DNA from 4 places in the Pantoea sp. SGAir0180 genome. Region 2 is predicted to be linked to each of the others. Evidence: predicted binding sites of a transcription regulator. Region 2 holds the regulator's gene; each other region holds the start of a gene.
The links. Region 2 encodes PurR, which represses purine synthesis genes. Its sites were predicted from a motif close to CANGCAAACGTTTGCNTG; they were not measured.
Positions count from the first base shown of each region.

Region 1: a site for PurR is predicted at 3,640-3,657, ahead of purM (phosphoribosylformylglycinamidine cyclo-ligase). Genes of this name have one in related genera too.
Region 3: a site for PurR is predicted at 5,884-5,901, ahead of C1N58_RS16325 (NCS2 family permease). Genes of this name have one in related genera too.
Region 4: a site for PurR is predicted at 1,251-1,268, ahead of C1N58_RS17360 (NCS2 family permease). Genes of this name have one in related genera too.

Region 1 covers NZ_CP028071.1:614,461-622,270, forward strand. Annotated here, with positions in the region: gene pstA (phosphate ABC transporter permease PstA) at 1-1,092, shown strand, start outside; gene pstB (phosphate ABC transporter ATP-binding protein PstB) at 1,105-1,872, shown strand; gene purN (phosphoribosylglycinamide formyltransferase) at 1,901-2,539, opposite strand; gene purM (phosphoribosylformylglycinamidine cyclo-ligase) at 2,536-3,576, opposite strand; gene upp (uracil phosphoribosyltransferase) at 3,796-4,422, shown strand; gene uraA (uracil permease) at 4,579-5,868, shown strand; gene hda (DnaA inactivator Hda) at 5,963-6,670, shown strand; gene arsC (arsenate reductase (glutaredoxin)) at 6,667-7,014, opposite strand; gene C1N58_RS03085 (beta-barrel assembly-enhancing protease) at 7,020-7,810, opposite strand, start outside.
Region 2 covers NZ_CP028071.1:1,906,742-1,914,551, reverse strand. Annotated here, with positions in the region: gene cfa (cyclopropane fatty acyl phospholipid synthase) at 1-1,112, opposite strand, end outside; gene punC (purine nucleoside transporter PunC) at 1,397-2,599, opposite strand; gene punR (DNA-binding transcriptional activator PunR) at 2,708-3,613, shown strand; gene purR (HTH-type transcriptional repressor PurR) at 3,610-4,635, opposite strand; gene C1N58_RS08915 (cytochrome bd-I oxidase subunit CydH) at 4,918-5,007, shown strand; gene C1N58_RS08910 (C40 family peptidase) at 5,202-6,020, opposite strand; gene C1N58_RS08905 (Grx4 family monothiol glutaredoxin) at 6,384-6,719, shown strand; gene rnt (ribonuclease T) at 6,758-7,429, opposite strand; gene gloA (lactoylglutathione lyase) at 7,552-7,810, opposite strand, start outside.
Region 3 covers NZ_CP028071.1:3,473,155-3,480,964, reverse strand. Annotated here, with positions in the region: gene C1N58_RS16360 (transposase) at 162-557, opposite strand; gene C1N58_RS16355 (oligosaccharide flippase family protein) at 1,081-2,337, shown strand; gene C1N58_RS16350 (ATP-grasp fold amidoligase family protein) at 2,346-3,296, shown strand; gene C1N58_RS16345 (YjcB family protein) at 3,349-3,630, opposite strand; gene soxS (superoxide response transcriptional regulator SoxS) at 3,874-4,299, opposite strand; gene soxR (redox-sensitive transcriptional activator SoxR) at 4,455-4,940, shown strand; gene C1N58_RS16330 (glutathione S-transferase family protein) at 4,980-5,645, shown strand; gene C1N58_RS16325 (NCS2 family permease) at 5,991-7,340, shown strand; gene C1N58_RS16320 (Na+/H+ antiporter) at 7,485-7,810, shown strand, end outside.
Region 4 covers NZ_CP028071.1:3,699,591-3,707,400, reverse strand. Annotated here, with positions in the region: gene C1N58_RS17360 (NCS2 family permease) at 1-1,181, opposite strand, end outside; gene yieH (6-phosphogluconate phosphatase) at 1,330-1,992, shown strand; gene C1N58_RS17350 (acyltransferase) at 1,994-2,989, opposite strand; gene glyQ (glycine--tRNA ligase subunit alpha) at 3,271-4,182, shown strand; gene glyS (glycine--tRNA ligase subunit beta) at 4,192-6,261, shown strand; gene C1N58_RS17335 (MipA/OmpV family protein) at 6,473-7,222, opposite strand; gene C1N58_RS17330 (glutathione S-transferase) at 7,614-7,810, opposite strand, start outside.

The DNA.
Region 1 (7,810 bases), 1.3 Mb from region 2:
CTGGACCAGTTGGACGATCAGGCTGAGCATCAGCGCGCGGCAAAGCAGTTCGATTTGCAGGCGCAGTCAGAATACGAGGCCAACCAGGCGGCGCTGCAACGCCGCCTTCTTCAGCTCAATGACAGGCTGAACAGCCTGCAAGCGGAAAGCCAGCGTGATGCGCTGATTCTGCGCGATGTGAACGGCACTGATCATCGCATTCCCCTGTCGCAGATTGTGGAAGCCTGGCAACCCAACGCGATGAGTCTGACGCAAAAAATGGGGCATTTCTGCCAGCAGGTGTGGCGCTTTATTAGCGATTCGCCTGCCGAAGGAGAAAGCGAGTTTGGCGTGTTTCCGGCGATATTTGGCACGGTGCTCATGGTGCTGCTGATGTCTGTAGTTGTGATGCCGCTGGGCGTTATCGCGGCGCTGTGGCTACATGAATATGCGGAACGCAACGCGTTGACCCGTCTGGTACGCATCGCCGTGGTCAACCTGGCGGGCGTACCCTCGATTGTTTATGGCGTATTTGGGCTGGGCTTTTTTGTCTGGCTGGTGGGCGGCACGGTGGACCAGCTGTTTTACAGCAGCACCTTGCCCGCCCCGACATTTGGTACGCCCGGTTTGCTGTGGGCGTCGCTGACACTGGCCCTGCTGACCTTGCCGGTGGTGATTGTCGCGACGGAAGAAGGGCTTTCCCGCATTCCCGACAGTCTTCGGCAGGGCTCGCTGGCGCTGGGGGCGACCCAGGCCGAAACGCTCTGGAACGTGGTATTGCCTATGGCCGTTCCGGCCATGTTAACCGGACTGATTCTGGCCGTGGCACGTGCCGCAGGCGAGACCGCGCCTCTGATGCTGGTGGGCGTGGTTAAAATGGTGCCGGAACTGCCGGTTGATGCGGTGTTCCCTTACCTGCACCTCGACAGAAAATTTATGCATCTGGGCTTTCAGATCTATGATCTCGCCTTTCAGAGCCCTAATACCGAAGCCGACCGGCCGCTGGTTTTCGCCACGGCGCTGCTTCTGGTGCTCATTATTCTGTTGCTGAACCTGTTAGCTATGGGCCTGCGTCACCGCCTGCGTGAACGCTATCGCCTGATGACTCAATAACTGACGATGACTATGATGCCCGAAACTGATATTGCGCTAACCGTTGATCATCTGTCGCTCTGGTACGGTGAGCGCCAGGTGCTTCAGGATGTCTCGCTGCAACTGCCCAAAAATCGCATCACCGCATTGATTGGCCCGTCCGGCTGCGGCAAATCAACGCTGCTGCGCTGCTTTAATCGTATGAACGACGTGATTGATCGCTGCCGCATTGAAGGGGACATTCTGCTGGATCAGCAGTCGATTATGCGACCTGCTCAGGATGTCTCTGCGCTGCGTCGCCGGGTCGGGATGGTGTTTCAGCGGCCCAATCCATTTCCCAAATCGGTTTACGAAAATGTGGTGTACGGACTGCGGCTGCAAGGGGTGCGCGATAAGCGCGTACTGAATGAAGCCTGTGAACGGGCACTCCGGGCGGCGGCGCTGTGGGGCGAGGTGAAAGATCAGCTGGCACAGAATGCGCTGACGCTTTCCACGGGGCAGCAACAAAGGCTGGTTATCGCCCGCGCTATTGCGATTGAGCCGGACGTCCTGTTACTTGATGAGCCAACATCCGCGCTGGACCCGATTTCTACCCTGGTGATCGAAGAACTGATGAGCACGCTCAGGCAGCATTTCACCCTGGTGCTGGTCACCCACAACATGCAGCAGGCTTCACGCGTGTCGGATTACACAGCCTTTATGCATCAGGGATCGCTGGTGGAGTTTGATACCACAGACAGGATTTTCACCACACCACAGGTGCGCCGGACGGAAGATTACATCACCGGGCGTTACGGTTGAAAGGGCAGGGAGCCTGGCTCCCTGAGCATTAATCGTGGGCGTAGCCCTGAGCGGGTAAGGGATGACCATCCAGCCAGGCTTTTCCCTCACGCATGGTCAGTCGGCCTTCGGTAAACCAGTTAATTACCAGTGGGTAGATGGCATGTTCCTGATGCTGAACGCGTTCGGTAATCTCGGCCTCGCTGTCTTCAGCAAACACCGGCACCCTGGCCTGCAAAATGACCGGGCCACCATCCAGTTCATCGGTCACGAAGTGCACGGATGTACCGTGCTCCTTATCGCCGTTTTCAAGCGCCTGGCGGTGCGTATGCAGACCGGGATATTTCGGCAGCAGCGACGGATGAATGTTCAGCAGACGGTCAGAGTAATGCGCCACGAAGCCCGGACTCAGAATGCGCATATAACCCGCCAGCACCACCAGATCCGGTGCATACGCATCGATCTCACGCATCAGTTGCCGATCAAAACTGTCGCGATCGTTAAAGTCACGTGCATCCAGCGCTTTTGCCGGGATCCCGGCCTTCTGCGCGCGAACTAAACCATAGGCGGAGGCTTTGTTACTGAACACGGCAGCGATGCTGCCGTGAATACGCCCGTTTGCACAGGCGTCGAGGATGGACTGAAGGTTACTTCCGTTACCCGAAATCAGTACAACCAGCTTTTTCATGAATGAATAACCACACGCTCTTCCGAGTCTGAGGCGTTAATCACACCAATTTTCCAGGCGTTTTCACCGGCAGCACGCATCAGGTCAACGGCCTTATCCGCGTCAGCCGGGCTCAGCGCGATGATCATGCCCACGCCGCAGTTGAAGGTGCGATACATCTCATGACGACTGACATTGCCCGCCTGCTGCATCCAGCCGAACACGGCAGGCCACTGCCAGCTTTTCTCGTCAATCACCGCCTGAGTATTGTCGGGCAGGACACGCGGAATGTTTTCCCAGAAACCGCCACCGGTGAGGTGAGCAATCGCGTGCACATCCACCTGCTCAATCAGGCTGAGGATGTTTTTGACGTAAATGCGCGTCGGCGCCAGTAAGTGATCGGCCAGCGGTTTGCCTTCCAGTTGCTCAACCAACGGATCGGTGCCGCTGACTTCCAGAATCTTACGCACCAGGGAATAGCCATTCGAGTGCGGGCCGCTTGAGCCCAGGGCGATCAGCACATCACCGTCCTGAACCTTGCTACCGTCAATGATTTCTGACTTTTCAACCACACCGACGCAAAAGCCCGCGACATCGTAATCTTCGCCATGATACATGCCCGGCATTTCAGCGGTTTCGCCGCCCACCAGCGCACAGCCTGACTGCAGACAACCTTCGGCGATACCGGTGATGACCGCCGATGCGGTGTCCACATCCAGCTTGCCGGTCGCGTAGTAATCCAGGAAGAAGAGAGGCTCCGCGCCCTGTACCACCAGGTCGTTAACACACATAGCAACCAGATCGATACCAATGGCATCGTGACGTTTGAGATCCATCGCCAGACGCAGCTTGGTGCCCACGCCATCGGTGCCGGAGACCAGCACAGGCTCACGGTATTTTTGCGGCAGCGCACAAAGCGCACCGAAGCCGCCTAGTCCACCCATGACTTCCGGGCGACGCGTCTTTTTCACTACGCCTTTAATACGGTCAACCAGAGCGTTACCAGCATCAATATCAACACCGGCGTCTTTGTAGCTGAGAGAGGTCTTATCGGTCACTGCGAGGTCCCCACGCGAGTTGCGGTTGGTGGTTTAATATAAAGCGCGGCAATTCTATCAGCGCAGGCAAACGTTTGCGAGTCTCAGATTGCGTCCCCGACAATTTTCATCAATCCTTATTTTATGCGGTGGATTGCGCAAGCACATGTGGCGCGATGTTAAAAAGGCGGTATAATCCCGCGATTTTTTTTTAGCTCAACTCACTCCGGGAGAACAACAATGAAGATCGTGGAAGTTAAACACCCGCTGGTCAAACATAAACTGGGACTGATGCGTGAGCATGATATCAGTACGAAGCGTTTCCGTGAGCTGGCCTCTGAAGTGGGCAGTCTGCTGACCTATGAAGCCACGGCCGATCTGGAAACCGAAAAGGTCACCATTGAGGGCTGGAATGGCCCGGTTCAGGTTGATCAAATTAAAGGCAAAAAAATCACCGTTGTGCCCATCCTGCGTGCCGGCCTGGGCATGATGGAAGGCGTACTGGAGCACGTGCCCAGCGCGCGCATCAGCGTGGTAGGCGTGTACCGTGACGAAGAAACGCTGGAGCCTGTACCTTATTTCCAGAAGCTGGTGTCCAACATTGAAGAGCGCCTGGCGCTGGTGGTCGATCCGATGCTGGCGACGGGCGGCTCCATGATCGCCACTATCGATCTCCTGAAAAAAGCCGGCTGCAGCAGCATTAAAGTGCTGGTGCTGGTCGCTGCGCCAGAAGGCATTGCCGCACTGGAGAAAGCGCACCCGGACGTGGAGCTGTACACCGCCTCCGTGGACCAGGGCCTGAACGACAAGGGCTACATCATTCCGGGCCTGGGTGACGCGGGCGATAAGATTTTCGGCACCAAATAGTGACCTGTTCAGGCGGCTTCATGCAGCACCTTGCTGTCAGCCTGCAGGCGCAGGCCGAGCTGCTTTTTTTCGCAACAGCCAATAACCTTCATCAGCCGACCAGAGAGTCGGCTTTTTTTTGACCAAAAACAGACTATCAACTCAAGGGGACTTTTAATGACTCGTCGCGCTATCGGCGTTAGCGAACGGCCGCCATTACTGCAAACGATTCCGCTCAGCCTGCAACATCTGTTCGCCATGTTCGGCGCAACAGTGCTGGTACCCATCCTCTTTCATATCAACCCGGCTACGGTACTGCTGTTTAACGGTGTCGGGACGCTGCTGTATCTGTTTATCTGTAAAGGCAAGATCCCCGCTTATCTGGGATCCAGTTTTGCCTTTATTTCACCTGTTTTACTCCTGCTGCCGCTGGGTTACGAAGTGGCGCTGGGGGGATTTATTCTCTGCGGCGTGCTGTTCTGTCTGGTCGCGTTGATCGTCAAAAAAGCCGGTACCGGCTGGCTGGATGTGATGTTTCCGCCTGCAGCAATGGGCGCTATCGTGGCGGTCATTGGTCTGGAGCTGGCGGGTGTCGCAGCAAACATGGCGGGCCTGCTCCCTGCTGAAGGTCATGCGCCTGACGGGACAACCGTGCTGATTTCGCTGGTCACCCTGGCCGTCACCGTTTTTGGCTCGGTGTTATTTCGTGGCTTTATGGCCATTATCCCGATTTTGATCGGCGTGCTGGTGGGCTACGCGCTTTCCGCTTTTATGGGCATTGTGGACTGGCGCGGCGTGGAAAATGCGCCGTGGTTTGCATTACCGACGTTTTATACGCCGCGTTTTGAATGGGTGGCGATGTTAACGATCCTGCCCGCCGCGCTGGTGGTGATCGCCGAACACGTGGGCCACCTGGTGGTCACGGCCAATATTGTTAAGCGTGATCTGGTCCGTGATCCCGGCCTGCATCGTTCCATGTTCGCCAACGGTTTATCGACCGTCATCTCGGGTTTCTTTGGATCCACGCCAAACACCACCTATGGTGAAAACATTGGCGTAATGGCCATTACCCGCGTTTACAGCACCTGGGTGATTGGCGGCGCGGCCATTTTCGCGATTTTGCTCTCCTGCGTGGGCAAACTGGCAGCGGCTATACAGGCGATCCCGGTGCCGGTCATGGGTGGCGTCTCCTTGCTGCTGTACGGCGTCATCGGTGCCTCCGGTATTCGTGTCCTGATCGAATCCAAAGTGGACTACAACAAAGCGCAAAACCTGATTCTGACCTCCGTGATCCTGATCATTGGCGTCAGCGGCGCGAAAGTGCACATCGGTGCCGCCGAGCTGAAAGGGATGGCGCTGGCGACGCTGGTTGGCGTTGCGCTGGCGTTGATTTTCCGCGTCATTTCCCTGCTGCGCCCGGAAGAAGTGGTGCTTGATGCAGAAGAGACACGCGACACACCGTCATGATGAAGGCCTGAAGACGCGGGCAGGGACGCCCGATTCATCTCTTCGCAAAAACTATGATAGACTGCCCCCGATTTTTGCCTGTTCGCTTGCTGAGGTGCTTCTGAACACGCCGGCACAATTGTCATTGCCACTCTATCTACCTGACAACGAAACCTTTGCCAGCTTCTGGCCGGGGGAAAACCCCTCGCTGATCGCTGCGATCAAGGGGGCGCTAAGCCAACAACATGGCAGCTATCTCTACTTCTGGTCGCGCGAAGGAGGAGGGCGCAGCCATCTGCTGCACGCTGCCTGCGCTGAAATGTCCGCGCGTGGTGAAGCCGTGGGCTATGTACCGCTGGATAAGCGCACCTGGTTTGTTCCAGAGGTGCTGGACGGCATGGAACAACTGCCGCTGGTTTGCATCGACAATATCGAATGCATCGCGGGAGAAGAAGCCTGGGAAATGGCGATTTTTAATCTCTATAACCGCATCCTGGAAACCGGCAATACCCGGCTCTTTATTACCGGCGATCGTCCCCCGCGTCAGCTGAACCTGCATTTACCCGATCTGGCATCACGGCTCGACTGGGGGCAAATCTACCGTCTGCAGCCGCTCTCCGATGAAGATAAGTTACAGGCTTTACAGCTTCGCGCCGGACTGCGTGGGTTCGAACTGCCTGAAGACGTCGGACGGTTTTTACTGAAGCGGCTGGATCGGGAGATGCGCACGCTGTTTGATACGCTGGATCGTCTGGACAGCGCCTCTATCAGTGCGCAACGCAAACTCACGATCCCGTTTGTTAAAGAAACGCTTGGACTTTAAAGAATCGCCAGTACCTCCTCGGGCGGACGGCCTAAGCGGGCCCGATCGCCATTGATCACAATGGGCCGCTCAATCAGAATGGGATTTTCCACCATCGCGTCCAGCAAAGCGCTTTCGCTTAACGCTGCCTGATCCAGCGCCAGGGCGGTATAGGTCGGTTCGTTGCGGCGCATCAACTGACGCGCGCTCTCCATGCCCAGTTTCTGCAGCAGAATCTGCAACGTCGCTTTGTCGGGCGGCGTCTCCAGATAGCGCACAATCACCGGCTGGATGCCACGCTGCTCCAGCAGTGCCAGAGTTTCCCGACTCTTACTGCAACGGGGATTATGATAAAGCGTCACCATACTGCTTATCCTTTCTGATATTGCTTAAAGCGTTGCTGCAACTGGCGCAACTGATCGATGCGCGCATCATAACGCGCCTGTTTCAGGCTCCCCAGCGGCACCTGGGCACTGGCCTGGCTCAGGGCACTGATGGCCTGAGCGATCTGACCATTTAAGGCCAGACTTTCGGCACGGGCAAACAGCTCTTCGTCGGTATGGCCCTGCTGTGCTGAAGCCTGAGCCAGCAAATCCCATCCGTTGGTGTCATCTTTGTGTGTCCATGTATAGCGGTTCAGGATGCGGCTGGCATTGGCGGGTTGCTTCGCTTCAACATAAGCGTTCGCCAGGTTGAGCTGAACGACCGGGCTGGTTTTAGCCGCCTGCGTCGCGGTCAACAGTGCAATGGCCTGCTGTGGCTGATTCAGGCCGATATCAATATCCGTCATCAGGTCAAGCAGCCAGACGTTTTCAGGCTGCTTAGCCAAAAGTGGCGTCACAATCCTTTTGGCTTCGCCATAGTTTTTGGCCTGCAAAAACTGCACCGCCTTACCGTACCGGGAAGCCAGCTGCTCGCGTGCATTACCATTGGCATACTGGTTCAGTAACTCATCGGTCAGTTGATTACGGCCGGTCGGATACATGCCCAACGTGCGCACCTTTGCCAGATAAAAGTCCTGAGAAGACTGGACTACCACCGCGCGCATCTGGTTTGCCCGGTTGCGCGCATCGGCGAGACGGCTGTCTGGTAAGGGGTGAGTCAGCAGAATTTCAGGCGGTTTGGAAGAAAACCGGCTCTGATCGGCCAGTTTTTGCAGAA
Region 2 (7,810 bases):
CTAAACACCACCTGCCATAGCTGGATCTCGCGGGCGCGAAACGCACCCGCGCAGGCATTCAGATAGTACGTGAACATGCGGCGGAAGCGTTCGTCATAGCGCCCGGCAAGCTGCGGCCAGGCATGTAAGAAGCGTTCGTGCCAGGCCATCAATGTCGTGTCATAGTCCGCGCCAAAGTTATGCCAGTCTTCCATAATAAAATGGGGTTCGCTGACGTCGGCGATATGGCGCAAAGAAGGCAGGCAGCCGTTCGGAAAGATATATTTGCCAATCCAGGGATCGACATGCATATCCGTTTTGATCGCGCCTATTGTGTGAAGCAGGAAAATCCCGTCAGGCTTCAGGTTGCGATCGACCGTAGCAAAATAGGTGGGGTAATTTTTAGGCCCGACATGTTCAAACATGCCCACGGACACAATGCGATCAAACTGCTGATCGAGATCGCGGTAGTCCTGCAACAGGATTTGGACATCCAGCCCCTCACAGCGCTGTTGAGCCAGTTTTTGTTGCTCTGCCGAGATGGTTACGCCCTGAACGCTCACGCCATAATTTCTGGCGGCAAAGGCCGCCAGGCCGCCCCAGCCGCAGCCGATATCCAGCAGGCGCATTCCCGGTTTGAGTTGCAGCTTGCGGCAAATCATATCGAGTTTGGCTTCCTGCGCCGCCTCAAGCGTGGTGGCGTCTTTCCAGTACGCGCAGGAATACTGCATGTAAGGATCCAGCATCAGGCTGAAGAGATCGTTGCCTAAATCGTAGTGGGCTTTACCCACCTGCCAGGCCCGCTTTTTGGATTGCAGGTTCACCAGACGCGCCAGCGCAATACGCAGGATGTCCTGAATATGATGCGGCAGTTGCTCGTCGAGTTTATGCTTCAGCGCCCGATGAAAAAACATATCCAGCCGCTCGCATTCCCACCAGCCATCCATATAACTCTCGCCCAGGCCCAGCGATCCTTTCTGCAGAACCCGTTTGAAAAAATCGGGGTGTTTAACCTGAATATCCCAGGGCCGCGAACCGTTAATTTCAATATCGGCTTTTTGCAGTAACTCCTGAACGATGCGATACCAATGGTTACGTTCGATGCCTACTTCTTCTACACATGATGAACTCATAGCCACTCCATCACCAGAACCGTCAGAACCTGAGAAAAAGCAGGAGCTGTTTCTCAGGATTATGAGAAAAGTCACAGATGACGCCTTGCGCCAGACAACAAAAAGGGTACAGAGAAGAGAAAACGTCGGTATCCATGCAGCGTTGCTCACACAGATGCCGTCACAGCCTGAAGGCTGTGTGAAACATTTTTATTATGATGACAGTGCGAGTGGGTCTGGCAGAGGAGGCACACTGGCAGACCCTGATTCAGTCAGTGAAAACGGGTAACACGCAAATCGTTGCCTCAGTGATTATCCTGGCAGGGATGTGCAGATGAGGCAATATCAGTTTGTGCGCCGGCGCCGCGCTGTAGCTGATAGCCCATCCATGCCAGACCAATCGTCACCATCATAATTAGCGTGGTCGTAAACAGAGCCTGGATCAAGCCTGCGGACACCGCAAGGCTGGCGGCAAAACAGAGTCCGAGCTGAAGCGTGTTCTGGAATGCCGCCGCTTTCCCGGTGGCATTTGGGAAGGGCAGCAGCGCACTGGACACCACAATCGGATAAATCGCGCCATTTGCCAGCGCCATGCCGCAGAACGGCACCAGTAACGCCGTGAGTGACGGGCTTCCCGAAAGCGCGACGGCAAACAGCGCCCCGACACTCAGGCTATAGACGCCGAGCAGCCACGGCAGCAGCGTTGCGCCAGAAAACCGGTTGAGCAGCGCACGGCAGCCAAACCCGCCGATTAAAAAGGCGATGGTTTGGGGAATATAACTGAGCCCGATATCCGCAGGAGACAGACCAATATCAGCCAGGATAAACGGCGAACCCGTCAGCCATGCAAAAAAACTGGCTGAGCAGGCGGAATACATCAGTACGTTACCGCTGTAGGCACGTGCGCGCAGCAGCGTCAGAAACCCAGGCTGCGGAGCAGGGGAACGTTGCTTTTTTTGCGGCGAAGGCAGGCGCAGCGTGACCAGGATGAGCGCCACAGCAATTCCCGTCAGCACCGCAAAAATGGCGCGCCAGTGAAAATGGCCGATCAGCCAGGCGCCCAGTAACGGCGCCAGGGCGGGAGACAGCGCGACGAGCGGCATAATGGTAGCAAAGACTTTATTAGCCTGTGACTGAGGATAGCGATCGACGACCAGCGCCTGCCAGCTGACGGCCGCCGCGCACACGCCGATAGCCTGCACAAAACGCAGTACCAGCATCAGGATCACATTATCTACCCACAACATACCCGCACAGCCCAGAGCAAACAGGGCGAGGCCTGCCAGCAGCACCGGCTTACGCCCCAACCGATCAGATAAGGGGCCCCAGACCAGTTGACCACAGGCAAAACCGGCCAGAAACAGACTCATGCTGGCGCTGATCATCCCGGCTGACGTGCTAAAACTTTGCTGCATAGCGCCGAAGGCGGGCAGGTACATATCGGTTGCCAGAAAGCCCAGCATACTGAGCACGGCAAGATAGGGAATAAAGCCTTTTGAAGCGGACATCGGGTTCTCATCAGTTGCAGAATAAACGCGGGGCAGTGTAAAAGCTGTACTTCACGCTGTGAAACGGTAAAATTTGCCTGTTGCTGTTAAAAATTTTGAAGGCAAATTATGTGGTCTGAATATGCGCTGGAAGTGGTGGATGCGGTCGCACGCGGTGGCAGCTTTAGCGCGGCCGCCCAGGAACTGCACCGTGTGCCTTCTGCCATCAGCTATACCGTTCGCCAGCTGGAAACCTGGCTGGCTGTGCCGCTGTTTGAACGCCAGCACCGGGAGGTGATTCTCACGCCGGCGGGCGAGCATTTCGTGCGGGAAGGGCGCAGCGTTATCAAAAAAATGGATGCCACACGACGTCAGTGTCAACAGCTCGCCAACGGCTGGCGCGGTCAGATTGGTATTGCCGTCGACTGCATCGTCAAACCGCAGCGGACCCGGCAGTTTGTCAGGGATTTTTACCGTCATTTTCCCGACATGGAGTTGCACATCAGCTATGAGGTCTTTAACGGCGTCTGGGATGCGCTGGCAGACGGGCGAGTGGATGTGGCGATAGGTGCGACACAGGCGATTCCGGTGGGGGGGCGTTTCGCCTTTCGCGATATGGGCACCCTGAACTGGCGTTGCGTGGTGGCGCATCAGCATCCTCTGACGCAGGTTGCTACGCTGGATGATGAGGCGTTGCGCTACTGGCCTTCTCTGGTGCTGGAAGATACGTCACGCGCGTTACCGCGTCGTATGACCTGGGCGCTGGATAACCAACGCCGGCTGGTGGTCCCGGACTGGCAAACCGGTCTGGACTGCGTGCGCGCCGGCTTGTGTGTCGCGATGATACCCGGCCATTTAGCGCGGCCCTTACTGGACAGCGGCGAGATGGCAGAGCTGAACTTACCACAGGCGTTTCCGGAAAGTCCCTGCTGCGTCAGCTGGGCGGAAGATCGCGCATCACCGGCGCTGGGGTGGTTACTCCAGTACCTGGGCGATGCGCAAACGCTAAATCAGGAGTGGTTGAGCGAGGATTAACGGCGGTAATCGCGATAAGGACCATAGCCCACCGAGCGTCGCTCAATAAGCGTCGGGTGGACTTCAATCGTCTGCGACTCTTCCCGCTTACTGGTAATGCGATCTAACAACATCTCCAGCGCTTTCTCACCCAACTGGGCTTTAGGTTGATGCACCGTGGTCAGTGCCGGAGTGAAATAGCGCGCATTGCGCACATTGTCGTAACCAATGACGGAGATATCCTGCGGCACGCGCAGGCCCATTTCGTCGGCCGCGCAGATTGCGCCCATCGCCATGATGTCGCCCCCACAGAATACGGCGCTTGGGCGCTGCTTCTGTGACAGAATCTGCTGCATGGCCTGATAGCCAGATTCGGGTTCAAAGTCACCCTGCACAATCCATTCGGCACGTGGCTGAATACCCGCTTCTTCCAGCGCCTTAAGGAAACCGGCATGGCGACCGCCTCCCGTGTTACGCTCCATCTGGCCGGGAATGGCACCAATATCGCGATGACCACGCTCAATCAAATAACGTCCCGCCAGATAACCGCCCTGAAAAGCATTGTCCAGTACGGTATCGGTAAAGTCGGCACGGGATTCGCCCCAGTCCATCACCACCATCGGAATATTGCGGTTCGCTTCCAGCATTTGCAGCAGATCATCCGGATACTCTGAACACATCACCAGAAGCCCGTCAACGCGCTTTTGCGCCATCATCGACAGATAGGCGCGCTGTTTTTGCAGGTCATTATGTGCGTTGCCCAGAATCAGGGTATAGCCTTTATCGAAGCAGTGATTCTCAATGGCTTCGATAATTTCAGCAAAGTAGGGCGCTTCACTGGACGTGGCGAGCAGGCCCAGCGTTTTGGTGTGATTCACCTTCAGGCTACGCGCGACTGCGCTGGGAGAATAATGCAGTTCCCGAATCGCTTCCCACACCGCTTCGCAGGTATTTTCTGCGACAAAGCGCGTTTTATTGATGACGTGTGAGACGGTCGTGGTGGACACGCCCGCACGCTTCGCCACATCTTTAATTGTTGCCATGTAAATCGAACTCCCGGGCCTATCTAAATTATTGATAAGCATATTGTTAAACGTTTGCGTCAGCGGACGGTTATTTCTGCGAAAAACATCGCTTTTCTGTCCGGTATTGAGTCATCAGGGCAGGAAATAACGTCTGAAAAGGGCGCGGACGCAACCGATATTGCGCGCTGTTGCGCAACAAAGGGGGGATTCTAACAAGGCTGTGCGGATAAAACGAGATTTTTACCCACGCGTATGTGAAAATGCTATAACCTTACAAACGTCAGGGTTAAAGGAGAGGGGATGAGTACCGATTTAAAACTGTCATTAATGACGACGGCAGCCGCACTGTTAATGATCATCGCGTTTAGCTTCACCGCTATTCTGCACTAGCCGCATTCGTTTGCAGCGACGCTATACTGGCTGACTGCGCGTCCAGCCTTGCCGGTGATACGTCCTGTCTGTCAGACCGTATCACCGGCAAGTGCGGCATTTTCGCCCGGAACACCCCGCTGCACAATCGGGGCGATATGGGCAATAAAAAAGCCGGGAAGCTGCCTTTCCCGGCTTTTTTGTATGAAGGACGTTTAGCGAACGGTCTTTGGCGTCATAACGCGACGCGCACCAATATAATGGCGCTGCCAGTAATCTTCGCTCAACGCACTGATTTGAATATCTTTACCGGTACGCGGTGACTGAATGAATTTACCGTTGCCCAGGTAAACCCCGACATGATCTGCGGTTCCACGCCCGTTGATGCGGAAGAAAACCAGATCGCCTTTTTCAAGGGATTCGCGGTTGACCGGTGCTGCATCCCGCAGATGGTACATTTCGTTAGCGGTACGGGGGATCTTAAACTTCACGACGTCTTTGTAGGCGTACCATACGAGGCCACTGCAATCAAAACCCGTATGGGGCGATTTGCCTCCCCACTGATAACGCTTGCCAAGTTGCCCCATCAGTTTTGCCATCGCCGTTTCACGCGCTTTCTGGTAACGCTGGCGATGCGCTTTACTCATTTTAATGGTGCCGGTTTCGGTATTGTCTGCCGTTAACGCCTTCGCAGCACGTTGATGACCATACCGTTTTTTGCTGGCGGCATTGGCGGCGACTTTTTTGCTCAGCGTCTTGTGCGAGGCAGTCGTTTTAGCGAGTGTTTTGTGCGTGATGGTGTGAGAGGTCGTTTTGCTGGTTTTCGTGGTCTTACTGACTTTCTGAACAGCGGAGGCGCGACTTTTTTTAGATGAGGCTTTAACCGCGCGTCGTTTGCGCCGATCATCGTCGCGCGCACTTTTTTTCTCTACCTTATGCAAGCTGGCCTTAACCGTCGCATGCGGGGAGGCAGCAGCGATGTTAAAGAAGAGTTGCGCAAAAGCCAGAATAAGAAGCGTAATGATTGAACGCATAGTCCGTTTACTGGTTAAGCTGTCAGATCAAACAGGTCTCTGACAAAGTTAAGAAAAATCTGATCACCGATCAGCGCCGAAGTCATTCTAGTCCAGTTTTTTTTAAAAGAGTAAGTCCTTTTTTATTAATTGCTGGCCTGGATAAAAATCAGGCATAAATCAGGAATTTCAGTCTCTTATAACAGCAAATTCATTGCAAATTATGAATACATTCATAGTCTTTGTCACAGTTTCCTGCGGATGCCTGACCAGCTTACTTAGCAAACATGGCGATTTAACGTCAGACGAGCCAAAATCTCGTTTTCAGTCCTGGCGTGAAGTCGCTACAATAAAGAAACACGAAGTGACGAATTAAGGAAGGCAATAATGAGTACTGTAGAAAAAATTCAGCGCCAGATCGCAGAAAACCCGATCCTGCTGTACATGAAAGGTTCGCCGAAACTGCCAAGCTGCGGTTTCTCTGCGCAGGCGGTCCAGGCGTTGTCTGCCTGTGGTGAGCGCTTTGCTTACGTGGATATTCTGCAGAACCCGGATATTCGCGCAGAGCTGCCAAAATACGCCAACTGGCCCACGTTCCCGCAGTTATGGGTTGATGGCGAACTGGTCGGCGGCTGCGACATTATTGTTGAAATGTTCCAGCGCGGCGAGTTGCAGCCGTTAATCAAAGAAACCGCTGAGAAGTTTAAAGAAGCGGAATAACTGAAAAAGGCCGACCTCGTCGGCCTTTTTTACGCGCGTTACTCGGTTGTTTCTCCACCCGTCGCCGACGCTTCCGTAACAGCTAACGGCCAGCCTCCCAGCCGTTTCCAGCGGTTAACCAGCTCACAAAATAAGGTCGCCGTTTGCTGTGTATCATAGAGTGCGGAGTGCGCCTGACTGCTGTCGAACGCCATGCCTGCGGCTTTGCAGGCTTTTGCCAGCACGGTCTGGCCCAGCACCAGTCCGCTCAGCGCGGCCGTGTCGAAGGTCGCAAAGGGATGAAAGGGATTGCGTTTCAGGCCCGCACGTTCCGCCGCCGCATTCATAAAGTTCAGATCAAACGTGGCGTTGTGAGCGACCATGATGGCGCGGTTGCATCCGGTCTCTTTGATGCCTTTTCGCACCATTTTAAAAATGGCATGCAGGGCCTCATATTCGGTGACTGCGCCGCGCAAGGGATTCGTGGGATCGATGCCCGTAAACGCCAGCGCTTCAGGGTGCAGGAGCGAACCGACAAAAGGTTCCACATGAAAATGCAGCGTCTCGTCGTGATGAAGCCAACCCTCATCATCCATTTTCAGGGTGATGGCAGCGATTTCCAGCAGCGCATCGGTTTGCGCATTAAAGCCCGCCGTTTCAACATCGATCACGACAGGATAAAAACCACGAAAGCGTTGATTGAGTGCGTTGGGGGAAGACGATTCAGACATCAGGATCTCATTGCAGAAAAAGGGCAGCGCGTAGTATGCCAAAAAAGCGCACTCTCTGCAGCAGATGTGGGCGAGGGAAGTAAGAATCAGCCTGCAGGGGGCAGGCTGATGGGCGGCAACGGTTAGTTACCGAGGCCGTGACCGGCATGTTTGTTTTCGATTAGCTCGATCTTATAACCGTCAGGATCTTCAACGAAGGCGATGATGGTGGAACCGCCTTTCACCGGGCCCGCTTCACGGGTCACGTTGCCGCCGTCGTTACGGATACGTTCACAGGTCGCCGCGACATCATCAACGCCCAGCGCAATGTGGCCATAAGCATTCCCCAGGTCGTAGCTGTCTACGCCCCAGTTATAGGTCAGTTCAATCACCGCGCCTTCG
Region 3 (7,810 bases), 1.6 Mb from region 2:
TAAATCAATTTTACCGCAAAAAAGGAAGCGTAACCGCAAATCCATTCATTAATTACGGACTGGGCGAGGCGCGCCATCCTAATGTCCTGTTAAATGCTCTTCATCTCTTCTGGTAAGAACAAATCTCAGCGAGGTAGCTATCAAAAGCAATGCTCTCAGTATTAACGGTTTTCTGATCCCGTTGGGTAATGGTAAACACTACGGCTAATATCCAGCAAACGGCAGCTGCGGCGCGTGCCGACATCGAATGTGTCCTGCAGGAAGTTGACGGCCTGACGCTTCTCGTGCGTAGTAAAGAAGTTCTTCAGAACGCTTTGCAGCATCTCCTTATCGGAATGAAGTGCATGCAGTTCGCGCGTCAGTAACTGTACCTTTTCTTCCAGCTCCTTGATTTTTCTACCTTCTTCCGAGGCTAACCCAGAAAACTTCTTCTTCCAGCTATAGAAGGTTGCCTCAGAGATGCCAAGCTCTTCACAAATCTCTTTAACCTTAACGCCCGATTCAGAAGCTTTAATGGCATTTGTGATTTGATCTTCGCTATATCGTGACTTTCTCATAAATGCTCTTACCTTTCTTATCAATTAATGGATGAGGATTACTTTATTAACCTTTGGTACTGTAAAAGTGTGTGGAATGCCGTGTTTAAATACGGACGTTAAATCACGTGGGTTAAATTAAGATATTTAGAATAAATATCATCATGGGATAAATCTTATTTTATTCTGATCGGGATGCCGCGCCTTCCTGGTATGGGTTTTTTGATATAAATTCATCGCACCCCAAAGATAAAAAATGACTGTAATTTGGCTGGTTGACGCCTCCGCATCCGTTTTATTCAGGAATGACGGTTTTTGTTAACATTAATGATTTCATTTTGAAATCGTTTCCAGTAGTCGGCATTCGTGCCAGATATAATCAGAATTCTCCTGAATTCTTTCATTAAAATATAATCGGATTCTCATTTTCGAGCCGGGTTGGCTTGATGATTATCATTTCGCTTTGAAATTTAAGCGCTTATTAATTCGCCCACGGATGGGCGTGCCGAAGCGGTAGATGTTGAGTATTACTAAGGAACAGTCGATGAAATTTAGCGTAATGTCTAATGCCGCCTGGATGATGTCTGAAAAGATTATCTCCGTCTTTGGCGTCATTTTCGTGACGTCTTACGTGGCTAAATCCTTTGGCCCAACCCTATTTGGGCAGATGGCGTTTTCAACATCGTTATTTGCCATGGTGCAAACCATAGCCCTATTTGGCACTGAAACTATTTTGTTTAAACGTGTCAGCAAAAATGCCACCAAAGGTTTGCGCTTAATGCGTATTGCACGTACTTTGCGTATGGTTTTATTACTTATTACCTCGGCACCAGTGTTAATTTGGGTCTGGTACAACATGCAGGAAAATTTCCTGGCATTTGCGCTGGCTTCATTTGTTGCCTCTGTTTTTGTCACGCAGGATACGTTTAGCGTTTATAACAATGCACGTCTGGCATCAAAGCTGAATACCGTGGCGAATGCCGTCGGCATGCTGGTGAGTTTTGCGTTGAGTTTCACTATTGCCTGGCTACGCCTGAATCCGCTGTGGCTGACATTGTCAGTTATCACGGTAACGTTGGTGCCGTATGTCATTAAACGCTACTGCTTTTACCAACAGCATCAGGAGCAATTTCCCCCGCGGGAAACACGCACCCTGTATTTGCGTTATCTGCTGTATGCGGGCTTGCCATTGGCCATTTCCAGCATTTTTATTTCTGTCCAGGTCAAAACCGCGCAGATGTTTTTGGCCGGCATCGCCTCGGCGCGCGAGCTGGGTTTATTCGCTGCTGCCAATACGATTGCCGCGTCCTGGATTTTTATTCCCGTGGCGCTGATTACCTCCTGTTTCAGCGAGATTTTTCGTGCGCGTGGAGACGAAGCCGTCAGGCTGACGGCCCGGCTCAATGGCTACGTGATGGCCGTGTCGCTGTTGATGTTGTTTATCGTCGCGTTGTGGGGTGAGCACATTATTGTGGCGTTATATGGCCCGGCCTACAGGCAGTCAGGCAACCTCATCACGCTGTTATCCCTGGCGACCAGTTTTTCGGCAATGGGAACCGTCGCGTACCGTTTTATGGTGAAAGAAGGGGGCTTTGATTATTTACTGAAGAAAATCATTTGTCTGGTGCTCATCAGCATCCCGCTTTCCTGGTGGCTAATTCAGGGCTACGGCATCATGGGGGCCGCCTGGAGCGTTTTTCTGTCTGAGCTCCTGTCCCTCACCGTCATGAATTACTTCTTTAAACGCGGCGTGATTCAAAAAATTCAGGTTTCCTCACTTAACTACAAAACCTACAAATGAGGTCAAATATGCTCAGGTTGAAGCAAGAGCTCAGAAGAAGTTTGCAGTACTTTATTAAGAAGATGCCCTGGACTTATCAGGATCGTATTTATTACTTCCGCAAGTTCAGAAAGCTCCCGAATCTGCGTGAGCCCAAGGTCTTCAACGAAAAAGTGCTGTATCGCAAGTTTATCCATGGTGATTACCAGCTGTATGCGCGCCTGTCCGATAAGTATTCGGTGCGCGACTATATTGCGGAAAAGATTGGTAATGACTATCTGATTCCGTTGCTCCACGACACCACCGATCCCACCACGTTGAATGATCTTACGCGCTGGCAGGGCACGGTTATCAAACCGAATCATGCTTCAAACATGGTAGAGATCGTGCTGGAAGAACCGGATGCGCTTCGTAAGCAGCAAATCATTCATAACTGCTATTCGTGGTTAAAAACCGATTTCGCCAACGAAGCGCGTGAGATCCACTATCGCTATATCAAGCCACGTATTCTGGTTGAGCAGTATATTGGTGACGGTAAAAGCGCGCCGGTTGATTACAAGTTTCATATGTTCAATAAGCGCGATGGCAATTTTGAGTATGTTCTTCAGGTCATCTACAACCGCTGTCAGCCTCAGCTTTCGATGAATTTTTACGTTAATAACCTCTCCGAGGCTTACCATAAAATTCGCGATACCGGCCTGGATGTTTCCCCGATCATGCCCTCACTGGAGCGGGCACTAGCCCTGAGCAAAACGCTGGCCAGTGACTTTGACTACGTGCGAGTCGACTGGTATATCCACGACCAGCACATCTATTTTGGTGAACTGACGTTTACGCCTGGCGCAGGCATGGTAACCGGACTGGATCGTGGCTTAGACAAAATGATGGGTGAAATGTGGATTCAGGAACGTCGCGGAACGCAGAGACCGGACGTTGACGTACAGGATGTCGTCATTCCTGTCATGTTGAAGAAAATTTGACTTTACACAGCAATATAAAAAACCCCGCAAAGCGGGGTTTTTTATTGGTCATTCAGGGCATTGGCCAGTTCGCAGGCGCACGGCTCATCATGTCAATGAACACTTCTTTAGAGACGCTCAAAAAATGGTGCACGTTTTCCATGCTTAGCGTGATGCCCATTAAACCGGTCACAAACCAGCACGACAGACCAACGCCCACGCCGCCACAGAGAAAGGCCATGACATGATGGCTGTCCTGGCGAAGGCGGGTTTTCAGTGTACTGGCGAAAAACATCATTACAGCGCTCAGCAATTCCCAGCGCATAACAAGAAAACTGGTGGTTAGGGTAGCCATCAATTTTGACCTCAAAATCGGAAAGGACGCCTGACTGTCTGCGAACATCACGTCGGCGGAAAAGTCTGTCAGGTGGGGCTCTTTCGTCGGCAACAAACGTCATAATGTGATGTGGGTCACATTATATCATCTGGTTCTCAATTTTTGTACAGAATTTGTTTGATTTGTCAGCGCAGTGTCAAGCCAGCGGAAGGGTAAAAAAGAGGGATAAAGCCGTGCGCCCGATCGGGCGCACGCGGGCTGTTAATTAAGCGGACAACATTCACCCGTTGTACGCTGCGTAAAGCTGCTCATCGTTTCCCCACAGTCAAAGCTCAGCAGGCGTGGACGCTGAACCGCCTGGCGACGCATATAGTGACGATACGCCGTAGGCGTCTGGGAAAACTGGCGGCGAAAGACCCGTGAGAAGGTCTGCTGCGAATCGTAGCCATACTGCATCGCAATATCGAATACCGGACGCTGCGTCTGACGCAGCGCTTCTGCGGCCAGCGTCAGCCGGCGTTCGCGGATATAACCACCCAACGTCTGTTTCGTTACGCTACGGAACATACGTTGCAGGTGCCATTTCGAATAACCGGACTTCGCGGCCACCTCATCGATTGACAGGCTTTTATCCAGGTTCTGGTCAATCCAGTGGGTCAGTGAATGAATGATCTCTTCTTGTATCATGGCCTCATCCTTCTGGTGAATGTCCCCGTCACCGTGCATGCCGCAGTTTGTGAGGCTGATAATCAGCCTGCAGGGGGCGTGACGTCGTCAGGGCGGGTGTTGTTCTGATGGGAAAGGAGTATAATTCCTCAAGTTAACTTGAGGTAAAGTGCCAGATGAAAAAAGATCGCAATTATCCAAAACCGGTGCTGACACCGGGGGAAGTCGCGCGGCGAAGCGGCGTGGCCGTATCAGCGCTGCATTTTTATGAAAGCAAAGGGCTGATTTCCAGCACGCGCAATCCCGGCAATCAGCGGCGCTACAGCCGTGATGTCCTGCGCCGTGTGGCGATCATTAAAATCGCCCAGCGCATCGGCATTCCGCTCGCCAGCGTCAGCGACAGTCTGGAAAACATGCCTGCGGATAAACGCATGTCTGCGCAGGACTGGGGCAATCTGACGCAGCACTGGCGGGATGAACTGGATAAGCGCATCGAAACCCTGACGCGCCTGCGTAACGACCTGGATGGCTGCATTGGCTGCGGCTGTTTATCCATGCGTGACTGTCCGCTCCGTAACCCCGGCGATCGGCTGGGACAGCAGGGATCAGGTGCGGTCCTGCTGGATCCCGAGCAGGATGGTTCTCTGCACAAGGTGAAGTGACGTCTATACTGTCTGCATATTCATTCGCAGGGAATCATGATGATTACTGTTCACCATCTGGAACAATCTCGTTCGCACCGCGTGCTGTGGATGCTGGAAGAGCTGGAAGTGCCTTATCAGGTTAAACGTTATCAGCGTGAAGCCTCCATGCTGGCACCGGAAGCACTGAAAAAAGTGCATCCCTTAGGCAAATCGCCGGTTATCACAGATGGCAATCGGGTGGTGGCGGAGTCCGGGGCCATACTGGAATACCTCGAAGAAAAGTACGACAGCGAGAAGCGATTACAGCTTACCGACGAAGAGGCGCGCCTCCAGGCGCGTTACTGGTTACATTACGCTGAAGGTTCCCTGATGCCGCTGCTGGTCATGAAGCTGGTGTTTGGCCGGCTGGGCAGCGCGCCCGTGCCCTGGTTGCTGCGTCCCGTGGGTGCCGCGCTGGGGAAAGGCGTACAAAAAGCCTGGCTGGACAAACAGCTCCACGTCCACAGGCAAATGATCGAAGATCATCTCTCGGCCAATCCCTGGTTTGCCGGTCAACGATTCAGCATCGCCGATGTGCAAATGAGCTTTCCTGTTCTGGCGCTGAGCCAGCGCGCCGGCTTGCACAATGCGCCCGCCACGCAAAAATGGTTAACCACCGTTCAGCAGCGCGCCGCATGGCAACGGGCCATTCAACAGGGCGGTGAACTCACTCTGCCGGGCTGAGGCGATGCGCTCTGATGACGCCGTCCGGCGTCATCTCTCTTCCACCAACATCCTCCTTCATCGACCAGCCACGCTGCCAGCAAGAATGTTACTGGCAGGTTTCCAGCACGTTCCTGATGTTACTAACCTGATCTTTATACGCAGTAATTCCCTCTGAACGGTTGAAAAGCGGCGGTTAAAGACCGGATAATCTGCCCCCTTCAGTCTGGTGGTGCTTGTTACACCCGTTCTGCGTGGCGAAGTAAACGTTTGCCTTTTGTCGGTTGCCCGTGGGTAAAGACATATTCAGGGAATGCAGAACGGTGACCGCGTGAATTACACAATAAAAATTTTTGAGGCTTAACTATGTCAATTGAATCACGCCCGACCAGTGGAAGACTGGATGCCTGGTTCGCCATTTCGGCCCGTGGCAGCAGCGTGCGACAGGAAATCCTGGCCGGGCTGACGACCTTTCTTGCCATGGTCTATTCGGTGATCGTGGTCCCCGGTATGCTGGGTAAAGCGGGGTTCTCTCCTACGGCGGTGTTTGTTGCCACCTGCCTGGTGGCAAGCTTCGGGTCAATCCTGATAGGACTGTGGGCCAATTTACCCATGGCGATTGGCTGTGCAATCTCGTTGACGGCCTTTACAGCGTTCAGTCTTGTACTGGGTCAGCACATCAGCGTGCCGGTCGCGCTTGGCGCTGTGTTCCTCATGGGGCTGCTGTTTACGCTGATTTCCACCACCGGGATTCGGGCCTGGATCTTACGTAATTTGCCGATGGGCGTCGCACACGGTACGGGCATTGGGATTGGCCTGTTTTTACTGCTGATTGCCGCTGACAACGTGGGGCTGGTGGTCAGAAACCCTGGCTCAGGTTTACCGGTGGCGTTGGGGCACTTTACCTCCTTCCCCGTCCTCATGTCTTTGCTGGGGCTGGCGGCGATTTTTGGTCTGGAGAAGCGCCGGGTGCCTGGCGGTATTTTGCTGACGGTCATCGTGATCTCTGCTCTCGGCCTGGCCTTCGATCCCGCCGTCCGCTGGCAAGGGCTGTTTGCGCTGCCGAGCCTGCGTGATGCGCAGGGGACATCGCTGTTTTTCAGCCTCGACATTATGGGCGCGTTGCAGCCTGCCGTCTTGCCCACCGTACTGGCGTTAGTGATGACGGCGGTATTTGATGCGACCGGCACGATTCGCGCCGTGGCCGGGCAGGCCAATTTACTCGATAAAGACGGGCAGATTATTAACGGCGGACGGGCACTGACCACGGATTCGCTGAGCAGCCTGTTTGCCGGACTGGTGGGCGCATCGCCTGCCGCGGTATATATTGAATCGGCGGCCGGTACGGCGGCAGGCGGTAAAACCGGCCTGACGGCAATCGTCGTGGGTCTGCTGTTTCTGGTGATTCTGTTTATGTCTCCGCTGGCTTATCTGGTACCAACTTATGCGACGGCACCCGCCCTGATGTATGTCGGCCTGCTGATGCTGAGCAACGTCGCTAAAATTGACTTCGCCGACTTTGTCGATGCGATGTCGGGCCTGCTCACCGCAGTCATTATTGTCCTGACCTGTAACATTGTTACCGGCATCATGATCGGTTTTGCCACCCTTGTGGTTGGCCGACTGTTTGCCGGTGAATGGCGTAAGTTAAATATTGGCACGGTCGTGATTGCCGTTGCGCTGGTGGCTTTTTATGCCGGAGGCTGGGCGATCTGACTGTCTGACCGGACGTGCAGCCGCGCGTCCGGAATTTTCCGCTTTTTCCTCACCGAAGCACACGTAGCTTTTTCCGCGCTTGCCAGTTTGTTTTACACTTTATCTTCACGTTGATTCAAAGATAACAACCCGCCTAAGGAAAGCATGGAAATCTTTTTTACTATTTTGATCATGACGCTGGTGGTGTCGCTCTCTGGGGTCGCCGCGCGTATCTTGCCTTTTCAAATCCCGCTGCCGCTGGTGCAAATTGCCGTTGGTGCGCTGCTGGCCTGGCCCACGTTTGGGCTGCATGTGGATTTTGACCCGGAATTATTCCTCGTCCTGTTTATTCCGCCGCTGCTCTTTGCCGACGGCTGGAAAACACCGGTCAGCGAGTTTCTGCACTATGGCCGGGAAATCCTTGGCCTGGCGCTGGTACTGGTGTTGATCACCGTCGTCGGTATCGGCTACCTGATTTACTGGACCGTGCC
Region 4 (7,810 bases), 1.8 Mb from region 2:
TCTGTAATCGAAAAACTAAAGGGCATCATGGCGGCAGTTACAAATGCCGGGACGGCTTCGGTCAGGTCATCCCATTTGACGCGGGACAGGCTGGCCGTCATCAGCACGCCAACATAGATTAACGCGCCTGCCGCAGCATAGGCCGGTACCATGGCCGCCAGGGGCGATAAAAACGTGACGAGCAGGAACAGAAGGCCTGTGACCACGGCCATCAATCCGGTACGGCCGCCGACGGCTACGCCGGAGGTACTTTCAATATAGGCGGTCACCGATGACGTTCCTGCCAGCGCGCCCGTTACCGAACTGATGCTGTCGACATACAACGCCTGTTTCATGCGCGGGAACGTGCCTTTTTCATCAGCCAGTCCGGCTTTGTCGGTCACGCCAATCAAGGTGCCGGACGAGTCAAACAGATTGACCAGCATAAAGGAGAATATGACGCCTGCCATGCCGATGTTGAACGCGCCTTTAATATCAACCTGACCGACAATCGCGGTGACAGATGGCGGCGCAGAAACCACGCCCGTGAACGTCACGTCGCCCAGCAGCCAGCCCAACGCCGTGGTGACGATCATCGAAATGAGCACGGCGGCGTGAATGTTGCGTGAGGCCAGAATGGCGATAATAAAGAAGCCCAGCGCACCCAGCAGCACATTGTGTGAGCTGAGGTTACCCACGCTGACCAGCGTATCCGGGTTGGCCACAATGATACCGGCGTTTTTCAGGCCCATCATGGCAATGAACAGGCCAATGCCAGCGGTGATGCCTACGCGCAGGCTAAGCGGAATATTGGCGATCATCCAGTAACGTACCCGCAACAGAGTCAGGATGAGCAGACCCAGTGCGCCCCAGAAGATGGCACCCATGCCGACCTGCCATGAGTAACCCATCGCGCCGACGACCACAAAGGCAAAAAAGGCATTGAGGCCCATCGCCGGGGCCAGGGCGACAGGAAGATTGGCAAACAGCCCCATCAGGATGCTGCCGAACGCGGCAATCAAACAGGTCGTTACGAACACTGCCCGGGTATCCATGCCTGCGACACCTAAAATCTGCGGGTTCACAAAAACAATGTATACCATGGTCAAAAACGTGGTAATGCCTGCGATCACTTCGGTACGAACCGTTGTACCATGCTCCTGCAGTTTGAATACGCGCTGAAAAAGGCCTTGTTTATTCATGCCATTTATCCAGAAGAAAATTTCACCGGCGCGTATCCTGGCGATTTTGCCCCGGCAATACAATGATTTTTCGCAACCGATTGCCATATCCCGGCCCCTCAGGGACACGCTGACGTGTTAAGGTACCCCGAACAAAAGGAGGAGTCAGATGTCTGTTGAATGCGTCTTTTTCGATTGTGACGGTACCCTGGTTGACAGTGAAGTCCTGTGCACCCGCGCGTATGTCACCACCTTTGCCCAGTACGGGATTACGCTCTCTCTACAGGAGATGTTCGAAAAGTACAAAGGGGTAAAGCTGTATGACATCATCCGCGACGTCAGTGAAACGCATCGGGTCGCTCTGCCGCTGGAGGACGTTGAACCGGCCTACCGGCGCGAAGTGGCCCGTTTGTTTGACCGTGAACTGAAGCCGATAGCCGGTGCGAAGGCACTGGTCGGGCAAATGGCAGTACCGATATGCGTGGTGTCAAACGGCACGGTGAAAAAGATGCAGCACTCGCTGGGCCTCACCGGCATGCTGAATCATTTCGCTGACCGTCTTTACAGCGGTTACGATATTGGCCACTGGAAGCCCGAACCCGAGCTGATGTTTCACGCAGCCCAACAAATGCAGGTACCCGTCGAGCGCTGTATTTTGGTGGATGACTCCGAAGCGGGGGCGCGTGCCGGTATCGCAGCAGGCATGCCGGTGTTTTATTACTGTGCCGACGCTCATAATCCCGAACTCCATCATCCGCTGGTGACCGTGTTCACCGATATGGCCGCGTTACCCGCGCTGTGGCGCGCCAGAGGCTGGAACCTGACGCGCTGACTCAGGTCACCCAATGTCGTTTATCCACCCGACTGAGCAGCATTCCCAGTAATAAGCTGCCCACCAGCGTGACGGTAAAAACGGCAGGCAGGTCGAGCCAGGGACGCGCCATATCGTCATAGTGATGGGTGCGAATAAAATGGATGAACAGGGCGTGAAAGCCGTAGATGGGCAGAGAGTAGCGCGAAATGATGGCCAGACCGGGCAGCGTACGTTGATTAAAGGCATTTTTGAACACCACCAGCGCGCTTATTGCGGCAATGAATACCAGCGGTCCGCAATAGAGATACCACGTATCGTTAAAGGCACCATTAACGATTAACGCGCGCTTCGTACCCAGCATAATGCCGGTCACGCAGGCCACAAAGGTCACGGCAGCCAACGGTGTGATAGCGCGTCTTTCTGTGTCCATGGTACCGATCGCCCGGCCTAATAAGGCGTAGAGCAGGTAATAGATACTGTCGCCGCTCAGGTAAAGGTTAATGGGCAACCAGTGAAAGCGCCCCCACGACTGGTCCATGGTATTGGGATTCGCGAGGACCACCACAATCAGCACCAGTAGCGCCACGTAGCGCGGCCGCACGCTTTTTACCTGAATCAGGGGCGACAAGAGGTAAATCCCCATGAGCGCGAAGAAAAACCACAGATGGTAGAACACCGGCTTCTGCAGCATTTTTAAAATTGAACGGCCTTCGCCAATTGGCGTCAGCAGGCTGATATAAACCAGTGACACGGCACTGTAAAAAACCAGACATCCCAGCAGTCGCCACAGGTGGCGCGGCTGCGTACTGCGTTCACCAAAGAACAGATAGCCTGAAATCATAAAAAACAGCGGCACACAGATGCGTGACGCTGAATTGAACAGGTTAGCAATATCCCACCAGTGACCTTTTATGGCCACCGGCCCGGTCAGATACCACGTTGTGGTGTGAATGACGATGACCATCAGGCAGGCAATCGCCCGCAAATTATCAATCCAGTAAATCTTTTGCGACATGGTGTCCTCTGGCGCAGTGCGTCCCGGTGCAAAGCGTAGCCAGTCGCGTCGACGTCAACAAGCGCAATAGCGGGGATTCAGAACCCTCTGTGCACAGGATCGCATGAAAACGCATAACCGTATCGGTTAATCAGGCGATGACAGGCCGCCAGCAGGCTAAATCTGACACCAAAAATCCACTCTCGCGGCTGCGCCGCCGGATTTCCGGCTGCATATCACGCGGTCAAAGGGTATACTGTCGCACTCTTTTTTTATCTAGCCGAACCGCGTGCGAACTCATCATGCAAAAGTTTGATACCAAGACCTTTCAGGGCCTGATCCTGACATTGCAGGATTACTGGGCGCGCCAGGGCTGCACCATTGTTCAACCACTGGACATGGAAGTGGGCGCTGGTACTTCACACCCAATGACCTGCCTGCGCGCACTTGGCCCGGAGCCGATTGCTGCGGCCTATGTGCAGCCATCCCGTCGTCCTACCGACGGCCGCTATGGCGAAAACCCGAACCGCTTGCAGCATTACTATCAGTTCCAGGTGATCATCAAGCCGTCGCCGGACAATATTCAGGAGCTGTACCTCGGGTCGCTGAAAGCGCTGGGTATGGATCCTACCGTACACGACATTCGCTTTGTTGAAGATAACTGGGAAAACCCGACGCTGGGTGCCTGGGGACTGGGCTGGGAAGTCTGGCTTAACGGTATGGAAGTGACGCAGTTTACTTATTTCCAGCAGGTCGGTGGCCTGGAGTGTAAACCGGTTACCGGCGAGATCACCTATGGTCTGGAACGTCTGGCCATGTATATCCAGGGCGTGGACAGCGTTTACGATCTGGTCTGGAGCGACGGTCCGTTAGGCAAAACTACCTACGGTGATGTGTTCCATCAGAATGAAGTGGAGCAGTCGACGTATAACTTCGAATATGCCGACGTCGATTTTCTTTTCACCTGTTTCGAACAGTATGAGAAGGAAGCGCAGAAGTTGCTGGCGCTGGAAAAACCGCTGCCTTTGCCCGCTTACGAGCGCATTCTGAAAGCCGCACACAGCTTTAACCTGCTGGACGCGCGCAAGGCGATCTCGGTGACCGAACGTCAGCGTTATATTCTGCGTATTCGCACCCTGACCAAAGCCGTGGCTGAAGCCTATTACGCTTCTCGTGAAGCGCTGGGCTTCCCGATGTGCAATAACAAAAAGTAAGAGGCAGCCATGACTGAGAAAACCTTCCTGGTGGAGATCGGCACCGAAGAGCTGCCACCGAAAGCATTACGTAGCCTGGCAGAAGCCTTTGCTGCCCAGGTGACGGCCGAGCTGGATGCCGCGAATCTGAACCATGGCGAAGTGAGCTGGTTTGCTGCACCGCGTCGCCTGGCGCTGAAAGTCGCCCATTTGAGCGCCTCCCAGCCCGATCGTGAAGTAGAAAAGCGTGGACCTGCCGTTGCCGCCGCCTTTGATGCAGCGGGCAATGCCACCAAAGCGGCAGAAGGCTGGGCACGGGGTAACGGTATCACGGTCGATCAGGCTGAACGTCTGAGCACCGATAAAGGCGAATGGCTGGCCTATCGCGCTCAGGTGAAAGGCGAAGCGGCGCAGGCATTGCTGCCGGGCATGATTGCCACGGCGCTGAGCAAACTGCCGGTACCGAAACTGATGCGCTGGGGCGACAGCGACGTGCAGTTTGTGCGTCCGGTGCACACCGTTACGATGCTGCTGGGCGATGAACTGATCCCCGGCACGATTCTTGGCATCAAGTCCGATCGCGTTATCCGTGGTCACCGCTTCATGGGCGAAAGTGAAATCACGCTTGAGAACGCCGATCAGTATCCGGATGTGCTGGAAAAGCGCGGTCAGGTGATTGCCGACTATCAGGTCCGCAAAGCCATGATCAAAGCCGATGCGGAAGCCGCAGCACGGCGTTTAGGTGGCGTAGCCGACCTGAGTGACAGCCTGCTGGAAGAGGTAACATCGCTGGTGGAATGGCCTGTGGTATTGACCGCCACCTTCGAGGAAAAATTCCTTAAGGTGCCGGCTGAAGCGCTGGTTTACACCATGAAAGGCGATCAGAAGTATTTCCCGGTTTATGACGCGGAAGGCAAACTGCTGCCAAACTTTATTTTCGTCACCAACATTGAGTCGAGCGAGCCGCAGCAGATTATTTCTGGTAATGAGAAGGTGGTGCGCCCGCGTCTGGCGGATGCTGAATTCTTCTTTAATACCGATCGTAAAAAACGTCTTGAAGATCATCTGCCGCGTCTTGAAACCGTATTGTTCCAGAAGGAACTCGGTTCGCTGCGTGATAAAACGGATCGTATTCAGGCGCTGGCGGGCTGGATTGCGGCACAAACGGGCGCAGATGTGAATCACGCCACGCGCGCAGGCCTGCTGTCAAAATGCGATCTGATGACTAACATGGTGTTTGAGTTTACCGACACGCAGGGCGTTATGGGCATGCACTATGCGCGTCATGACGGTGAAGCCGAAGATGTCGCTGTGGCGCTGAACGAGCAATATCAGCCGCGTTTCGCAGGTGATGATTTGCCGTCCAGCCCGGTAGCCTGTGCGCTGGCCATTGCTGATAAGATGGATACGCTGGCCGGTATTTTCGGCATCGGTCAACATCCTAAAGGCGATAAAGATCCCTTTGCTCTGCGTCGTGCCGCGCTGGGCGTTTTGCGCATCATCGTGGAAAAAAATCTGCCGCTTGATCTGCAAACGCTCACCGAAGAGGCCGTACGTCTGTATGGCAGCAAGCTGAGCAATGCGAACGTGGTTGATGACGTCATCGACTTTATGCTGGGCCGTTTCCGTACCTGGTATCAGGAAGAAGGCCACAGCATCGATACCTTGCAGGCGGTGCTGGCACGTCGTCCAACCCGTCCGGCGGACTTTGATGCACGTATGAAGGCGGTTTCGCATTTCCGTACGCTTGATGAAGCGGCCGCGCTGGCGGCGGCCAACAAGCGTGTCTCGAATATTCTGGCAAAATCAACAGAACCGCTGAATGACAGCGTTCAGGCATCACTGTTGAAAGAAAATGAAGAGATCCAACTGGCCACGTTTGTGACCGCCCTGAGCAGCAAACTGCAGCCTTACTTTGCAGAAGGACGTTATCAGGATGCGTTAATTGAACTGGCGCAGTTGCGTGAAGCGGTAGACAACTTCTTCGATAAAGTGATGGTGAATGCAGAAGACCCGGCGGTGCGAATTAACCGACTGACGCTGCTGTCGAAACTGCGTGAGCTGTTCCTGCAGGTGGCCGATATCTCGCTGCTGCAGTAATCGGTTCTGATACAGATAAAAGGGACGAGATATCGTCCCTTTTTTTATGCCGCCACCCGACCTGCTGGTGGCACTTTATCTTTTTGCGGACGCAATAAAAGAACTGACAATACCTGTGGTTGCGAAGGCGTCCTGGCAGCGCAGGGGCTGTTATTAAAGCCGGACGGCCACGAACCCTGTAATGGGCTGCGGCACTGCGCGGCGTGCAGCTTCAGAATGTCCAGGTCACGCCTGAAGACAGCGTCCAGAAATACTGTTGATCCGTCATCGGGCTGTCGCGGAGGGCCCCTGTAAGGAAGGTGACTTTGGGTTGCAGGTAGACATGGAAGGATTTTACAGGGTGCCAGTCAAACGCCACGGCAAGCCATGGCGTTACGCCCTGATGGTTCCAGGTCGGTAAACCACTGCGGGCAGATTCCTCTTCGCTTACCCCGTAGTAATAGCTTGCCTGCTGTTTACTGAGCCAGTCCACACCGGCCTGAGGATAAACGTCAAGTTGCATCAGAGAGACCTGGCCTGCCCAGGCAACCGTACCCAGCCATCCCCGGCTTTCGTTCAGCGTATCGCCAGACAATTCGGTTCGAAACGCACCAAGGGGCGTGATCTTCTGGTAGCTCATGCCGCCCATCATGGTGCTGTGGCGGATGCGTAACTGGCGGAGTGCCGAATCAGAAGTCTGGTCCGGATCAAATTCGTTATCCAGATACCACCAGCGCGCTTTCAGTTGTGTGGTGTCATCTTTGATAAAATAGGCGCCCACTTCTGTGCCATCAATATAGACATGATCATTGTCATAGCCCACATAGGGCAGGCCAGAAAACTGAGTTTTATACGCGCGATAGGGCGTAAAGTTCGCTTCCCCCTGCGCACCCAGGGTCAGCCCCTCAGCCCAGGCATGCGTAATATTACCGAGCAGGAGGCAACACAATGCCGTTCTGAAGCGTAATGGGATGGTCGTCATTTTGTCCGGTTATCGTCTGGCTGAGGCAGTGATCTGTCAGGCCTCACAGCCCGAAACGGGGCGTGAGCATACATAAATATTTGTGCCGCCTTTTCATCCTGAGCGCGCGGGTTGTCTCAGAACAGGGCTGCCCGAAAGGTATATCGGAGCCGCTGCAGCAATGCAAGAGATGGCTACGCTTATTCTCACGGAGTTCATCCCCTGTTTATACTGGTCACGACGGACAGGTTCAGGCTACTGCGCGAATGTGCCATTCCGTGATGATGGGTAAGGGGAATAACGGAGACGTCGACAGCCCTTTACGTGGGAAAGCAAGGGTTGCAGACTGAAATGCGCTAAGGAAACAGGCTGTCAGCACCGCTACCGGCATCAGCGCTGACAGCCTCGCCGATCAGGATGCCGGCGGCGTGGTTCGGGCAAAACTTTCCCGTTGAAAGAGTGTTTCGGCCAGCCTGACCAGTGCGGGCCGCTGAACGCACCAGTTAGGGACAACGCGACGGAAATTCAGGTAGCCAATCATGCAGCCTGTGGCAATGTCGGCCAGATTCAGTTCGCCATTATCGATCCACTTTCCTTCACTCACTTCTT